DNA from 3 places in the Streptomyces sp. NPDC050504 genome. Region 1 is predicted to be linked to each of the others. Evidence: riboswitches for the same ligand, from Rfam matches in the RefSeq annotation. Region 1 holds a riboswitch; each other region holds the start of a gene.
What was found. A riboswitch is a leader RNA that binds a small molecule or an ion and turns the genes downstream of it on or off. The one in region 1 is predicted to bind cyclic di-AMP.
Positions count from the first base shown of each region.

Region 2: linked by a shared signal. The riboswitch ahead of ACIBNE_RS06455 (transglycosylase family protein) and the one ahead of ACIBNE_RS11435 (M23 family metallopeptidase) in region 1 are both predicted to bind cyclic di-AMP.
Region 3: linked by a shared signal. The riboswitch ahead of ACIBNE_RS01830 (peptidoglycan DD-metalloendopeptidase family protein) and the one ahead of ACIBNE_RS11435 (M23 family metallopeptidase) in region 1 are both predicted to bind cyclic di-AMP.

Region 1 covers NZ_JBITHO010000003.1:21,476-26,978, reverse strand. The annotation lists gene ACIBNE_RS11455 (MFS transporter) at 1-662, opposite strand, end outside; gene ACIBNE_RS11450 (hypothetical protein) at 939-1,322, shown strand; tRNA gene ACIBNE_RS11445 (tRNA-Met) at 1,849-1,922, shown strand; gene ACIBNE_RS11440 (PP2C family protein-serine/threonine phosphatase) at 2,079-3,233, shown strand; cyclic di-AMP (ydaO/yuaA leader) riboswitch at 3,459-3,592, shown strand; gene ACIBNE_RS11435 (M23 family metallopeptidase) at 3,604-4,641, shown strand; gene ACIBNE_RS11430 (aldo/keto reductase) at 4,797-5,503, shown strand, end outside.
Region 2 covers NZ_JBITHO010000002.1:110,921-116,423, reverse strand. The annotation lists gene ACIBNE_RS06465 (cytochrome P450) at 1-1,204, shown strand, start outside; gene ACIBNE_RS06460 (transglycosylase family protein) at 1,319-2,299, shown strand; cyclic di-AMP (ydaO/yuaA leader) riboswitch at 2,554-2,721, shown strand; gene ACIBNE_RS06455 (transglycosylase family protein) at 2,725-3,432, shown strand; gene eno (phosphopyruvate hydratase) at 3,680-4,966, shown strand; gene ACIBNE_RS06445 (septum formation initiator family protein) at 5,144-5,503, shown strand, end outside.
Region 3 covers NZ_JBITHO010000001.1:421,357-426,859, reverse strand. The annotation lists gene ACIBNE_RS01840 (STM4011 family radical SAM protein) at 1-592, shown strand, start outside; gene ACIBNE_RS01835 (SGNH/GDSL hydrolase family protein) at 564-1,382, opposite strand; gene ACIBNE_RS01830 (peptidoglycan DD-metalloendopeptidase family protein) at 1,603-2,634, opposite strand; cyclic di-AMP (ydaO/yuaA leader) riboswitch at 2,639-2,818, opposite strand; gene ACIBNE_RS01825 (patatin-like phospholipase family protein) at 3,120-4,094, opposite strand; gene ACIBNE_RS01820 (peroxidase family protein) at 4,177-5,503, opposite strand, start outside.

The DNA.
Region 1 (5,503 bases):
CCGACACGGGGATGCGCCCGCAAGACCGGCCAGGCCGGCACCGACTCCCCTGGCCGAACCGGTGCTTCGCCAGCCGTGGTCGCGATACAGCGCGCCAGCCACCCGAGCGCGACCGCCGACACCGCGAACGTCACCCCGTTCAGTGCGAAGAGCTGCACCTCGGAGACGACCAGGAGCAGCAGCCCGATACTCGCCGGGCCCGCGATCCGGGCGATCCGGCCCGTGAGGTCGAGCAGCCCCGTGATCTGTTGCACCTTTTCCGGCTCGACCAGGTCGGGCACCAGGGCTCCGAGGTTCGGATCGAACAGCGCACCCAGTGTGCCGAGCACCAGCACGCCGACAAGCAGCGCAGCGATGCCGTGGCCGTCCGGTGACCACAGGAACGGCAGCGCGACCGCCACCGCACCCCGCGCCCCGTCCACTAACGCCAGAGACCCGAACGAGGAGAACCGGGCAACCACGTGTCGGCCGACTGTCCCGAGCGCGATGTACGGCACAGACTCGGCGACTGCCACCAGGCCCATGAGCGAGGCCGATCCGGTCGACGCGTATACGACCCACATGACTGCGAGCGCATACAGCCGATCACCCAGGACGGACAGGCTCTGTGCCAGCCACAGCACCAGTACGGGCCGCTGCCGCAGCAGCCGCAGGTAACCCATGAGCCCTCCGGGCCGAGACGTGCCAGACCGGGAGCAGTAACCCCAGTCGAATCGGCGCTCACACTAGGGCCAGGGACCACAGCGGAGTTGGGGTTCCCAGGTGCTTCACACGATCGCGGCACAGACGTCCGGCAACGTGCGTATCGAGTCCTGCTGCGAGTGTCTGTGCCAGCTGTGGCCCGGGTGAAGCCAAGAGATGTACCGACCTGGCAGCGCCCCCAGCGCGCCTGTCTGCGCCCTCCCCCGCCAGGTAGTCGCGCAGTACGGTCCGCGAGCATGAGGGGGATTCGCACCTATTGGGGATTCGTGGCTCTTGCCGCGTTGATCGTTGCGTGGGGCAACAGCGACTCGGTGCCACTGATTGCGACTCTGTCGCTCGCCGTTACGGCCTATGCGCTCTTTCAGGTTCCCGTGTGGTGCGGAGCTGTGAATCGAGACGGTCGCACCTACTGCCGGAAGAACGCGTCAGGCATTTTGATGGGGTGCAGCCTGCGTCAGCACCGCTGGCAGAAGATGAAGATGATCGTGCTGCGCAGCAAGGTGGGGGATGTCTCCAGGGCCGTGTTCCCTACGGCCAAGGAAAAGTTCGCTGCGTTCCTGGCTGTGGGTGGGTTAGCTTCCGCAGTCGCAGCGGTCATCGTCCCGGTGATCACTGGGTAGGGCCGAGGCGGATCACGGTAACGGCCCATCCGCCCATGTCAGCACCGTCAAAGTGCGGGAGCGATGCGGGAGCGGACTCCCTTGGATCACCCCCTCGCGGACTCCCCGAGACCACCCCACCTGGACGAGGTACAGCCTCTGACCTGCGCAGGAGTCCGCGAGCGGGATCAAGATCCTCCGAGCTGGACGATCTCCTTTCGACTTTTAATCCGTTGGTTGTCGGTTCGAGTCCGACATGGCCTACCGACCGGAGGGTCGTCACCGACCCTCCGAACCGCACGCACCGCGGCCCGACCGGGACTTCCCGGTCGGGCCGCGGTGCGTTGCCCCGGCGCGGGGTGCTCGCGAGCCCGGTGCGCGCCCATGAGTTCTGACGGGTGCCTGCTGGGCGTCTGACGGGTGCCCGGCGGGTGCCTAGCGGGCGCCCAGCAGGTGCCCGGTGGGTCCCTTTCGGACCCGTCCCGCGCCACCCCGCCGAAACGTGGTTTTGATCTTGCTCCGGATGGCGTAAGGTTGTGTTCACCGACGCGGGGTGGAGCAGCTCGGTAGCTCGCTGGGCTCATAACCCAGAGGTCGCAGGTTCAAATCCTGTCCCCGCTACTGAAGACGAAAGCCCGGATTCCCAGGAATCCGGGCCTTCGTCGTGTCCGTCCCCCGGTTGGCCGACGCGGGCTCGCCGTACGGCGCTCCTGCGGACAGCCTGGACGGGGCGCGGTACCGTCCGCGGCCGTGCGCGGAGCGAGCGGGAGATCACCGGTGGGGCAGAGCGAACGGAGCGGCGAGGAGAAGAGCACCGGAAGGCTCCGGCGGTTCGTGCGGGTGCTGCCCGCCCTGATGATCGTCATCGGGTACCTCTTCGACTCGCTCACCCCTCCCGCGTACACCGCGTCCCCGATCTTCGCCGCCGCGCCCCTCGTCGCCGCCCCCTTCTTCTCGCTGCGCGTCACCGCGCTCACCGGCTTCGCCGCCGTGCTCGCCGTGTTCCTGCTCGACCTCGCCGACCACGGCTCCGGCCAGGTGCAGGCGATCACCGAACTGCTGACCGTCCTCACCGTCGCCGCGCTCGCGCTGCTCATCAACCGCGTCGTGCGCCGCAGCGGCGAGCGCCTCGCCTCCGCGCGCGTCATCGCCGAGACCGCGCAGCGCGCCGTGCTGCCCACGCCCGCGGAGCGCATCGGCGGGCTACAGGTCGCGGCGCGGTACGAGGCGGCGCAGGCGGACGCGTTCATCGGGGGCGACCTGTTCGCCGTGCAGGAGACGCCCCACGGGGTGCGGCTCGTCGTCGGGGACGTGCGCGGCAAGGGGCTCGGCGCGGTGGAGGCGGTCGCCGTCGTCATCGGCGCCTTCCGGGAGGCCGCCGAGCAGGAGAGCTCGCTGGAGGCCGTCGCCGGACGGCTGGAGCGGGCGCTCGCCCGCGAGGGCACGCGGCGGGACGGCCTCGACGCCTTCGAGGGGTTCACCACCGCCGTGCTCGCGGAGGTCCCGCGCGGCGAGGGGGTCGTACGGCTGGTCAACCGCGGCCACCCCGAGCCGCTGCTGCTGTACGCGGACGGGGCGGCCGAACTCCTCGAACCGGGCGAGCACGCGCTGCCGCTGGGCATGGGCGACCTGGGGACGTGGCCGGACCGCTCCGACGTGCGGCCGTTCCCCGCCGGCGCGACGCTGCTCTTCTACACCGACGGGCTCTCCGAGGCGCGGGACGCGGCCGGGGTCTTCTACGAGCCTGCCGCCCGCCTCGCCGGGCGGATCTTCCCCGGGCCCGAGGAGCTGCTCGACGCGCTCACCGACGACGTCCGGCTGCACACGGGCGGCGGGGGCTCGGACGACATGGCGCTGCTCGCGGTGGCGCGCCCGGGAGCGGGCCAGCCCGAGCGGCGCACGACCGTGAAGATCGTCAGCAACGGTACGTAGTCGAAGGGCACCGCTGCGCATAACATTTGACACAACGTCAGAAACCGACCTGTTGCCGGTGTGGATCGAGGGGCACTCAAATTGCCGGGTTTAGGGGTCCTTTGTAGCCATAAGTTCTGGCCGATCCGATGAACGATCAGTGGGAACAGCTTGGAATTCCGTTCGTGTGTCTATTAACGTTCGATAACGCAGCGCGGTCGTCCCAGCCGTCGCAAGAGACGGCGCCGCGCGCGAACGCCGAATTCCGCAAGGGAACCGGGGAACCAATCCTTGGGGTGAATCGGGTCGAACGTGACCCGTAGGAGACCTTCCTGCTCCGAACCCGTCAGCTAACCCGGTAGGCGTGAAGGAAGGAAAGGAGTGCGCCTCCGTGGCGTCCAACAGTCCTGCTCCCGAAGCTCCCTTCGCGACCGGTTTCTCCGGATCCGCCGGTCCGTCGGACGTTCCCGGGGGTGAGGACGAGCGCAGCTGGGGCGAGTGGAACCCGACCGCGGAATCGATTCGTCCGGTCCGCGGCAAGCACCGTGTCGCCAAGCAGCGCGGGCTCGCCCGCAGCTCCACCGTCCTCGGTGTCGGCGTCATCGCGGCCGTCGGCGCGGGCGGCATCGCCACCGCGCAGGACAAGCCCCCGGTCTCCATCACCCTTCCCGACCTGCCGGTCGTCGGCGCCCTCTTCGAGGAGGAGCCGGACGCCAAGACCGAGGCCGCCCAGGCCGCGGACGCCGCCCCCCTCTCCACCGCGGGCGTCACCACCGCCGAGGCGCAGCAGGGCAGCACCGACGCGGGCGAGGCGCTGCGCGCCAGGATCCTCCAGCAGGCCGAGCAGCAGCAGGCGAGCGCCGACGCGCAGGCCGGGGCCGCCGCGAAGGCGGCCGCGGAGAAGGCGGCCGCCGAGCAGGCCGCCAAGCAGCAGAGCGAGGCCGAGAAGAAGGCCGCCGAGGCGAAGCGCAAGGCCGAGGAGGCCGCCAAGGCCAAGGCCGAGGCGGAGCGCCTGGCGAAGCTCGCCGCGAGCTTCTCGCTGCCCCTCTCCTCGTACTCCATCACCGCCGTCTACGGCCAGTCCGGCTCCATGTGGTCCTCGGGCCAGCACACCGGCCTGGACTTCGCCGCCCCCAGAGGCACCCCGCTCAAGGCCGTCCACAGCGCCACGGTCAAGTCGGCCGGCTGGCACAACTCGTACGGCTACCTCACCGTCCTGGAGCTGGAGGACGGCACCGAGGTCTGGTACGCCCACCAGTCCTCGATCTCCGTCAGCGTCGGCCAGAAGGTCAGCACCGGCCAGGTCATCGGCAACGTCGGCGCGAGCGGCAACGTGACCGGCGAGCACCTGCACATGGAGGTGCACACGCCGGGCGGCGGCGGCATCGACCCGGGCGCGTGGCTGCGCTCCAAGGGCCTCACCTACTGAGGTCCCCCGCTCTTCCGAGCCACCGGCGGCTCTGGCGCTCACCCCCCGACGCCAGAGCCGCCGGTTCTTTCGTGCGGTGTGTACGGGTCGTGAAATCGCGCTCAGGACGGGCGCGCGCCGGAATAGCGCGGCTCCCGGGCGAGGTTGATCCGCTCATGACCACACTTCGCCGCCTCGGCGCCTCCGACCTCGCCGTCTTCCCGCTTGCCCTCGGCGCCAACGTCTTCGGCTGGACCGCGGACGAGGAGCAGTCGTTCGCGGTGCTCGACGCGTACGCCGCCGCGGGCGGCAACTTCATCGACACCGCCGACTCCTACTCCGCCTGGGTCGACGGCAACGAGGGCGGCGAGTCCGAGACCGTCATCGGCAACTGGCTGGCCTCGCGCGGCAACCGCGACGACGTCGTCATCGCCACGAAGGTCGGGGCGCACCCCGAGTACAAGGGGCTCGCGCCCGCGACGGTCAAGGGGGCGGTCGAGGAGTCGCTGCGGCGGCTGCGCACCGACCGCATCGACCTCTACTACACGCACTTCGACGACCCCGCCGTGCCGGTGGAGGAGATCGTGACGGCGCTCGACCAGCTGGTGCGCGAGGGCAAGGTGCGGGAGGTCGCCGCGTCGAACATCTCGCCGGAACGGCTCCGTGACTCGCTGGACTTCGCGGACCGCGAGGGCCTCGCCAAGTACGTGGCCCTCCAGCCGCACTACAACCTCGTGTCGCGCGACACCTACGAGGGGCGGCTCCAGGAGACCGCGTCCCGCGCGGGCCTCGCGGCGGTGCCCTACTACGCGCTCGCCGCGGGCTTCCTGACGGGCAAGTACCGGGAGGGCGCGCGGGTGGAGAGCGCGCGGGCCGCGGGGGC
Region 2 (5,503 bases), on a different contig from region 1:
GTTCGCCACCGACCCCTACCCCGCGTACGCCTGGCTCCGCCAACACTCCCCGGTGCACCGCACCACCCTCCCCAGCGGCGTCGACGCCTGGCTCGTGACCCGTTACGCGGACGCCCGCCAGGCCCTCGCGGACCAGCGGCTCTCCAAGAACCCGGCCCACCACGACGAGCCCTCGCACGCCCGGGGCAAGACGGGCATCCCGGGGGAGCGCGGCGCCGGTCTGATGACGCACCTGCTGAACATCGACCCGCCGGACCACACCCGGCTGCGCCGCCTCGTCTCGAAGGCGTTCACGCCCCGTACCGTCGCGGAATTCGAGCCCCGCGTGCAGGAGTTGGCCGACCGCCTGATCGACGCCTTCGAGGCGAAGGGCGAGGCCGACCTCATCCACGACTTCGCGTTCCCGCTCCCCATCTACGCGATCTGCGACCTGCTGGGCGTCCCGCGCGAGGACCAGGACGACTTCCGCGACTGGGCGGGCATGATGATCCGGCACGCCGGAGGCCCGCGCGGCGGCGTCGCCCGTTCCGTCAAGAAGATCCGCGCGTACCTCGCCGAACTGATCCACAAGAAGCGGGCGGCCCTCGGCGACGACCTGATCTCGGACCTCATCCGCGCGTCCGACCACGGCGAGCACCTCACCGAGAACGAGGCCGCCGCGATGGCCTTCGTGATCCTGTTCGCCGGCTTCGAGACGACCATCAACCTGATCGGCAACGGCGTCTACGCCCTGCTGCGCAACCCGGAGCAGCGCGCCCTCCTCCAGGACTCCCTCGCGCGCGGCGAGAGCGACCTGCTCGCCACCGGCGTCGAGGAACTGCTGCGCTACGACGGCCCGGTGGAGCTGGCGACCTGGCGGTTCGCCACCGAGGCGCTGACGCTCGGGGGCGCGGAGATCGCCGCGGGCGACCCCGTGCTCGTCGTGCTCGCCGCCGCCGACCGCGACCCTGAGCGCTTCCCCGACCCGGACGCGCTGGACCTCGCGCGGCGCGACAACCAGCACCTGGGGTACGGGCACGGCATCCACTACTGCCTGGGCGCCCCGCTCGCCCGCCTCGAAGGCCAGACCGCGCTCGCGACGCTCCTGGGGCGCCTTCCCGACCTGCGGCTCGCGGTGGATCCGGCCGATCTGCGGTGGCGCGGCGGCCTCATCATGCGCGGACTGCGGACGCTCCCGGTGGAGTTCACGCCGCCTCAGAAGTGACGGTCCGTCACTTCTGTGACTTTCGCGTTATCCCGGCTGCATCGACTTGTGACAGGAGTTCGAATGCCGCTACGTTCGCCGTTCGGCTCATCCGTCACGCGAAAGGCCAACCGCATGCGCTCCGGGAACGGTAAACACCGTCGCCCCCGACAAGCCCCCGCCATAGTCGTCGCGGCCGGGGTCACGGGCTCAGCCATCGCCATTCCGCTGCTCGGCGCGTCCGGCGCGAACGCGGCGGACGCCGACACCTGGAACAGGGTCGCCGAGTGCGAGAGCGGAGGCGCCTGGAGCGCCGACTTCGGCAACGGCCTCTACGGAGGGCTCCAGTTCTCCCAGGCGACCTGGGCGAAGTACGGCGGCACGGCGTACGCCGAGCGCCCCGACCTCGCCAGCCGCTCGCAGCAGATCGCGGTCGCCGAGAAGGTGGTGGCCGCCGAGGGCCCGATGGCGTGGCCCGGCTGCGCGGTCATCTCGGGGCTGAAGAAGGGCGACCGCACGGACCCCGGGGTGGACCCCGGCGCGACCCCGGCCCCGACGACGCCCGCCAAGCCCGCCGAGCGGTCCGAGGAGGCACCGGCGAAGCCGGGCGAGGCGCCGAAGCCGACCGGCTCGAAGGCCGCCGAGCCGCCCGCGGCCCCCGCCGACGAACCGGCCGCTGGCAAGCACCGGGGCAGTCCGAGCCCGGAGGAGCCGCCCGCGGCGCCCGACGCGGCGCAGGACGGGCGCTCCACGGACCCCAAGGCCTCCCGGGGCTCGTCGGGCCGTCACGCGGCGCCCACGACGCCCGCAGCCCCGAAGGACTCGGCCGCGCCGACCAATCCGGATGCGACGGACATTCCGCCCGTAACGTCCGTGCCGGGCGAGGGTGACGGCTCGGCACCTGACGCGGGGTCGGGCGGGGAGGCCCCGGCGCCCGCCGACGGCGAGTACACCGTGCGCCCCGGCGACAACCTCTGGAGCATCGCGGACGAGCACCGGGTGCCCGGCGGCTGGCCCGCGCTGTACGAGGCGAACCGCGCCGAGCTCGGAACCGATCCGGACCTCATCCTCCCTGGCCAGAACCTGGAATTGGGCAAGGAAGCCGCCAAGAAATAACCGGGAATGTCCCAGTTCGCGCAAGTGAGACATGAGTCTCTCCGCCCCAACTGGCGCGTCCCGCCCGGCGGCTCCGTCCGCATCGCCCCTCACCTGCGGAAACGGGAGTTCCCCGAGGGCAAGTAGGGGTGTTAAGTCCCCGATGTTCCTCTTTGAACATCGGGGACTCATGTGATTACGGTCTTAACCGCTCGCCACTGCGGGCCCCGTCGACCGGTACGCCAAATCCTGCCGCCGGTCGGAGGGAACAGTCGACGCGTCATGCGCCGTAGGCAGGAGCGGGGGACCCAAGGTAAGCGCCGGCCCCGCCCGTTGAGGGTGGACCGGCTTGGGGTGAAGCCGCGCGCTAGGTCGCGCGGCCGGGCAATTCTTCATCGGCCCGAACCCGACAGCTCACCTCGTCGGCGTCGGTGAGGAGCACTCTCATGCTGCGTAAGTCCAAGGGCAAGCACCGTCGTCCCTCCAAGGCCGTCCGCGTCGCCACGCTGGCCGGCGTCACCGGTGCCGCCGTCGCCGCCCCGCTGATGGCCGCGGGCTCGGCGTCGGCCGCCACCTCCGCCGAGTGGGACCGCGTCGCACAGTGCGAGTCCGGCGGCAACTGGTCGATCAACACCGGCAACGGCTACTACGGCGGCCTGCAGTTCTCGCCGTCCACCTGGGCCGCGTACGGCGGCACGGCGTACGCGCCCAACGCCCACCAGGCGTCGAAGTCCCAGCAGATCCGCATCGCCGAGAAGGTCCTCGCGGGCCAGGGCAAGGGTGCGTGGCCGAGCTGCGGCGTCGGCCTGTCGCGCGCCTCGTACGACGGCGGCGGCTCCTCCGAGCAGCGCCAGCAGCCGCAGAAGCAGCAGCGCCAGCAGTCCACCCAGCAGAAGTCGCAGCCGCAGAAGCAGCAGACGCAGCAGCGCTCCCAGAAGTCCGAGCAGCGCTCGGACCGCTCGGTGCGCCCGTCCGCGCCGACGAAGGTGCTCAAGGGCGACGGCGAGTACAAGGTGAAGCCGGGCGACACGCTCAGCAAGATCGCCAAGGCGCACGGGGTGAAGGGCGGCTGGAAGGCCCTCTTCGACCTGAACAAGGACGTCGTCCGCGACGCGGACGTCATCTACGTGGGTCAGCAGCTCCACCTCCGCTGACCCCTCCGGAGCGACCCCGGCCCCGGCGCGCCTTCCCCCGAGCGCGCCGGGCCGGGGTCTTCCGCTGCCCGGGGCGTCCTCGGTTACCCATCGGTACAAGGTGTGACGTTTGTCCCGGGACAGGCCCATTCGGCACCGTTTTCATCCCAGGACCCGGGCACCGGCTGGCCGATGCCCCGGAGCCGGTTAGGCTCTTGTCGCAAGGCCAAAGAGACCCTGCACTTCAAGCGTCACATCCCAGAAGGAGATGCTCGTGCCGTCCATCGACGTCGTCGTAGCCCGGGAAATCCTGGACTCCCGAGGCAACCCCACGGTCGAGGTCGAGGTCGGCCTCGACGACGGCAGCACCGGTCGTGCCGCCGTCCCGTCCGGCGCCTCCACGGGCGCCTTCGAGGCCATCGAGCTTCGTGACGGCGACCCCAACCGCTACCAGGGCAAGGGTGTCGAGAAGGCCGTCCTCGCCGTCATCGAGCAGATCGGCCCGGAGCTCGTCGGCTACGACGCCACCGAGCAGCGCCTGATCGACCAGGCCATGTTCGACCTGGACGCCACCGACAACAAGGGCTCGCTGGGCGCCAACGCCATCCTCGGCGTCTCCCTCGCCGTGGCGCACGCCGCCTCCGAGGCCAGCGACCTCCCGCTGTTCCGCTACCTGGGCGGCCCGAACGCGCACCTGCTGCCCGTCCCGATGATGAACATCCTGAACGGCGGGTCCCACGCGGACTCCAACGTCGACATCCAGGAGTTCATGATCGCCCCGATCGGCGCGGAGTCCTTCTCCGAGGCGCTGCGCTGGGGCACCGAGGTCTACCACACCCTCAAGAAGGTACTGAAGGGCAAGGGCCTGTCCACCGGCCTCGGCGACGAGGGCGGCTTCGCCCCGAACCTGGACTCCAACCGCGCCGCGCTCGACCTCATCCTGGAGGCCATCAAGCAGGCCGGTTACGTCCCCGGCGAGCAGATCGCGCTCGCGCTCGACGTCGCCGCGTCCGAGTTCTACAAGGACGGCAAGTACGAGTTCGAGGGCAAGTCCCGCTCGGCCGCCGAGATGACCGAGTACTACGAGGAGCTCGTCGCGGCGTACCCGCTCGTCTCCATCGAGGACCCGCTCTTCGAGGACGACTGGGCCGGCTGGAACGTCATCACCGAGAAGCTGGGCGACAAGGTCCAGCTCGTCGGCGACGACCTCTTCGTCACCAACCCGGAGCGCCTGGCCCGCGGCATCGAGGAGAAGTCGGCCAACGCCCTCCTCGTCAAGGTCAACCAGATCGGTTCGCTGACCGAGACCCTGGACGCCGTCGAGCTGGCCCAGCGCAACGGCTTCAAGTGCATGATGTCGCACCGCTCCGGCGAGACCGAGGACGTCACCATCGCCGACCTGGCCGTCGCCACCAACTGCGGCCAGATCAAGACCGGCGCCCCGGCCCGCTCCGAGCGCGTCGCCAAGTACAACCAGCTGCTGCGCATCGAGGAGATCCTCGACGACGCCGCGGTCTACGCGGGCCGCTCGGCGTTCCCGCGCTTCAAGGGCTGACACCCCTAGTTACACACGTCCCCGCACCCGGTCCCGTACCGTGTGCGGGGACGTTCGTACGTGAAGAGCCTGTGTCTGAACCCGGGCCGGGCGCGCGCCGCCTGGCACGCACGCTCCAGACGACGCACGCTGATCCGACCCGGGTTCAGACACAGGCTCTAAGGGAAGGCGGCACACATGGCCCGGGATCGGTTCTCCACCGCGACCAGGCTGAAGGCCCTGGGCTCGCAGACCGCCGCCCGCGTCTACCGCTCCCAGAGCCGCCGCCAGGCCCGCCGCTCGCGCCTCACCGGCCGCGCCGCCTTCCTCGCGCTGGTCGTCTGCTCGCTGATCGTCGCGCTCGCGTACCCCATGCGGCAGTACGTGTCCCAGCGCGGCGAGATCGCCGAGCAGGAGGACCGGGTCGCCGAGGCCGAGCGGCGCACCGAGGAGCTGCGCGACGAGAAGGCGCGGCTCCAGGACGACGCGTACGTCCGCCGCCTGGCGCGCCGGCACCTCCACTACGTGCTCCCCGGCGAGACCGGCTTCACCATGTAC
Region 3 (5,503 bases), on a different contig from region 1:
GTGGTGCACGTACCACCCGGGTCAGACGCCGTACGACAGGTTCCTGGCGAAGTGCCGCGACCTCGCCGCGCGCGGGATCCGGTTCAGCGTCGGCGTCGTCGGCCTCGCCGAGCACCTGGAGCACGCCCGCCGACTGCGCGCGGACCTCCCGGCGCACGTCTACCTGTGGGTCAACGCCGCCGAAGGCCACACCTACACAGACGCGGAGGCCGAGGTCTGGACCGGGATCGACCCGCTGTTCCCCTACAGCCGCGTTCCGCACCGCTCGGCGGGGCTGCCGTGCCGCACCGGCGAGTCCGTCGTCTCGGTGGACGGCGACGGCACGGTGCGGCGCTGCCACTTCGTCCGGGCGGAGCTGGGCAACCTCTACGACGGGTCGTACCGCGCCGCGCTGCGGCCGCGCGCCTGCCCGCTGGCCGTCTGCGACTGCCACATCGGGTACGTCCACCTGGAGTCGCTGCCGCTGTACGACGCGTTCGCGGGCGGGGTCCTGGAGCGGATACCGACGGCGGGGGCGAGAGGGGCGGGGGCGGGGGCAGCCGTCCGGCTGCCCGACCCGTCCGTCAGACGCGCGGCTCGATCAGCGACTTGAGTTCGTACGGGTCGACGTCGCCCTTGGCCTCGACGTGGTCGCCCGAGGACTCGCCGCGCAGCCGTCGCCCGATCCACGGCACCAGGTACTCGCGCGCCCAGTGGATGTCGTCGCGCCGCACTTCGAGGGTGCCGCGCGGCGGCAGCGGGGGCCACTCCTGGTCGGGGTCGGCCGGGACCTCCAGGCCGAGCACCTGTCCCGCGCGCAGCGCGACCCGGGTGTGGCCCTCGGCCGAGAGGTGCAGCCGGTCGTCGTCCCAGGCGCGCCGGTCCTGGACGGACTTGAGGGACCACAGGTCGAGCACCGGGCAGCCGTAGCGGTCCGCGATGGCCCGCACGTGGCCGTTGTACGTGGCGATCTTGCCGCGCAGATGGCGCAGCAGGGCCACGCCCCGGGTGTCGAAGCCGGTGGTCACCATGACCGTGCCGACCGAGGAGGCCAGGTCGGCGACGGCACGCTCGAAGCGCTCGGCGACCTCGTCCGGGTCGGTGCCGGGGCGGATGATGTCGTTGCCGCCCGCGCAGAAGGTCACCAGGTCGGGGGCGAGTTCCTTGGCGCGCGGGACCTGTTCCTCGACGATCTGGTCGAGGAGCCTGCCGCGGACGGCAAGGTTGGCGTAGTGGAAGGCGTGTTCGGGGAGCTGGTCGGCGAGGAGGACGGCGAGCCGGTCGGCCCAGCCGACGAAGGTTCCGTCGGGGCCGGGGTCTCCGACGCCCTCGGTGAAGCTGTCGCCGACAGCCGCGTACGACCCGATGGCGCCACTGTTATTGAATCTCGAATCGTCTGCCACAAACGAACATCCTGCCTGTCCGATTGTGACTTACGCGACCGTAATAAGGGGTTGACGTGGGGTGACATAGCCCACCCGGTCAGTTTTTGGTAAAGCCGGAATAAGCGCGAATGCGCGCGGCGCCCCCGCCCCCGCCCCTGCCCGGGGAGGGGCGGGGGCGGGACGGGGGCGCCGCGCGGACCGCGAGGTGCCCGGCCGGGCGCTCCGAGGGGCCGGCGGGTCAGAGCGAGACGCCGTGGCTCCGGAGGTAGGAGACCGGGTCGATGTCCGAGCCGTAGCCGGGGCCGGTGCGGATCTCGAAGTGGAGGTGCGGTCCGGTGGAGTTTCCGGTGGAGCCCGAGTAGCCGATCCGGTCGCCGCCGTCGACGTCCTGCCCGGAGGAGACGCCGAGCGAGGACAGGTGCGCGTACTGGGAGTAGGTGCCGTCCGTGTGGCGGATGACGACCTCGTTGCCGTACGCGCCGGACCAGCCGGCCGAGACGACGGTGCCCGCGCCCACGGCCCTGACGGTGGTGCCGGACGAGGCCGCGAAGTCCACGCCCGTGTGGTAGCCGCTGGACCAGCTGGAGCCCGACGCGCGGTACTGGGTGGTGACGTTGGCGCCGGAGACGGGGGTGGTGAAGCCGCCGCCGCTGACGCGCCCGGAACCGCCGGACTCCCGGCCGCGCTCCTCGCCGGAGGACGAGCCCCGGTCGTTCGACGAACCGCGGTCGCCGGAGGACTCCGACGAGCCCTGGTCGCCCGAGGAGTACGACGCCTTCGGCACCTGCTCCTTGTGCGAGCGCTCGGCGCGCGGCGCGGCCTCGCGGGACTCCGCCGCCGCGCCGCCCTTCGCCTTGCCGCCGAGGGTCAGCTTCATGCCGGGCAGGATGAACCCGGGGTCGTCGCCGACGGTCGCGCGGTTGTCCGCGTACAGCTTCTGCCAGCCGCCCGCCAGGCGGTGCTCGTCGGCGATCTTCGAGAGGTGGTCGCCGGTCCGCACGGAGTAGGTGGTGGTGGCCGGCGCCGCCTGCGCGGGCGCGGCCTGCGGCGCGGCCTTGACCGCGACCTGGACGGAGGCATGGGCGGAGGTCTGGGCGGAAGCGGCGACGGACGCGGCGGGAGCGGCGGCGGGCGCCGCCTTCTGAGCGGCGTTCGCGCCGGTGGCGGCGAACAGCGGCAGCGCCAGTGCGGCGCCGCCGGTCCCTGCGACGACCATGCCGCGGGAGACGGGATTCGACTTCGGACGGCGGTGCTTACCCTTCGCGGGCATGGCGAATTCCTCTCCGGCGCCTGCGAGGTGAGCTGTCGGGTTCGGGCTGGAGATGCCCGGCCGCGCTGCTGCGCGGCTTCACCCCGAGCCGAGGTGTCTCGGCGTACTGCCTGGGTCCCCCGCTCCTGCCACACGTGGATGGGTGCGGATTCCGGGAGGTGGCAGGATTCGGCGGTCCACCCGGATTGACGGTGACCGTAATCGACCCGGCTCCACCGGAACAAGCCACTCGGGAAACACGAGAATCCATGCCTCTTGATCGGCATGGATTCTCGTCACCCTCTGTCGAATACGGGCGTCCAATTCCCGGATTCGGAAAGGAATTTACTTCTGTACGTCGCGACGCACGGTCACGCCTATGATCCAGCTCACGGCCCCGGAGACATGCGTGCGCATTCTCCTAATCCGGACATCCCGCCCGGCGCGGAGGCCTCTTCAGCCGTACTCGGCCCTCCTCAGCCGTACGCAGCCCTCCTCGGCCCTCCTCAGTTTTCCTCCCTCCGCCGCCGCAGGAACTCCGCGGCCGCCTTCCTGCCCTCGTCGACCACGGCCTCCCGCCCCTCGTCCCCGAGCTGGAAGTCCGTGATGCCGACCCCGGCGCACTGCACCGTGATCGTCCTGTCGCGCACGCCCGGCCGCTCCAGCTGCGTCTGGTCGCGGCCCACCAGTGCGGTCGCCACCACCTGCTGCACCAGCTTCAGCGGCGGCGACATCACCACGGCCAGCGCGGGGAAGAGCTCGGCGATCCCCGCGGGCAGGTCCGGCAGGATCCGTACGCCGAAGGTGGGCCAGCGCGCCTCCTCGCCGTCCGTACGGTCGAAGATCTCCACCGCGAAGTTGGACAGCACGCCGCCGTCGACGATGACGGACTCCTCGCCCGTGGCCCGGTCGGTCAGCGTGCAGGGCTGGAAGTAGAACGGGATGGACAGCGAGCAGCGCACCGCTTCCGCGACCGACTGCTCGTCCGGGTCCAGGCCGTAGCGCCGGTAGTCCCAGGGCAGCCGCAGCAGCCGCCCGTGGGTGACGTCGGTGACCATCACGACCAGCTTGTAGCGCTGGTCGAGCGGCAGGTCGGCCGATGCGCCCGGGTCGTCGTACCGCAGGTCGCCGAAGGTCTCCACGCCGAGGTCGGCCAGCTCCTCGGTCAGCCACTCCTTGATCCACTCGCCCCGGTAGGCACCGCGCCCGGTGAGCAGCGACACGCCCTCGCTGAGCAGCGGTATCCCGGGCGGCGCCCGGTCGGGGATCCGGGCCAGGTCCAGCCTGTCCATGATCGCCCGCAGCTCCTTGGCGCCGACGCCCGCGGCGACGAAGGCCGCCGCGATGGCGCCCACCGAGGTCCCGGCGGCGCGCGGGAAGCTGTAGCCGTCCTCCAGGAGGCTGATCACCGCTCCCGCCGAGCCGAGTCCCCGGACGCCGCCGCCCTCCAGTACGAGATCCGCGCGGTCTCCCGCAGTCATCCGCTCTCCTCCCGCCTCTCCTGTCCCGCCGCTCCGTTCCCGGCCGGCGGGCCCGCTGCCGACGGGCCCGCTGCCGACGGGCTCACTCCCGGCCCGCGACGTTCCAGGGCACGAAGGCGTTCGTCTTGCCCGCGAGCGCGGCGCGCAGTTCGGGGTGGTGCCGCAGCAGCACGGTCACCATCGTGTTGTCGTCGATCCAGTCGAGTCCGGCCTTCGAATACACCTCGGGGGTGTAGTGGTCGGTGAAGAACCGGTCGCTGTTGAGCCTGCGCGACGCCATCAGGATGAAGATGCGGAACGCGGTGTCGCTGAAGGCGAAGCCGCGCGGCAGCTTCTCGGCGAACATGCCGACGGTGAGGTCGACCTTCTCCACGTCGCCGCCGTAGAGCCGCTTGATCTCCTTGGCCCATTCGGGGTTGTCGGTCAGCTCGTCGAAGGTCGCCGCGGGCTTCAGCCGCAGCAGCCGGCGGAATTCGTTGTAGCGGGGCACGCCGAGTTCGCGCGAGCGCAGGATGTCGGTGGCCGCCAGGTCCTGGAGGTGGCCGTCGGGGCGCTCGTACTCCTGGAGGAACTTCGGGAAGTTGTGCATCGTGACGAGCCCGGGGTGCAGCGTGCCGAAGCTGTAGAGCAGGTCGGTCGTGGAGATGCTCTCCAGGACCTTCAGCGCCTCGGGTCCCGCGATGTCGCGGAACGAACAGTCGCGCAGCGTCTCGTTGTCGCTCGCGCCGCGCAGCTTCCAGTCGTCGCGCACCAGCGGGTGCATGCGGTAGACCGCGACGAACTCCTCGGTGAGCGCGTACGGGATGCCGTAGTGGTCGTGCTTCGCGCCGGGGATGCCGCTGACGACCTCGCTGTCGCTGATCCGGCCGAAGAGGTTGTGCACCCGCTCGCCCGCGAGCCCCCACCAGTTGGTGCGCAGCGCGGTGACGGTGGTCGGGTGGCTGATGACGGCGGGGGTCCACTCCACGGTGTGGATCTTGGCGAGCAGGGCGGCATTGACCAGCCGGGCGCGCTGGAAGACCTCCTCGTCGTTCCAGTTCGGGTACGCCTGGTGGAGGCGGTCGCAGATCGCGTTGTGCTCGCGGGTGAAGAGCGACTGGAGCAGGGCCAGGCCGAGCCAGAAGCCGGGGATGCGGGAGGGGTCGCGGGCCGGGTCGGAGGGGAACGGCATCCGCTCGTCGTCCCACAGGTGCAGCTTGCCGTGCTCGCCGGTGCGCAGGGCGCGCAGTTCCTCGTCGCTGTTGCCGTAGATCTGCGAGGCGTCCCACCAGTGCGAGAAGACGTTGATCCGGGTGTCGGGGGTGCCGGCGGGCGCGTGCGGGTCCCGGGTCGGGTCGTCGGGGGTCCGCATGATCTGCATGGGTCGCTCGGGCCAGGGGTCGTCCTCCAGGAGCGGTACGGTCCAGGGG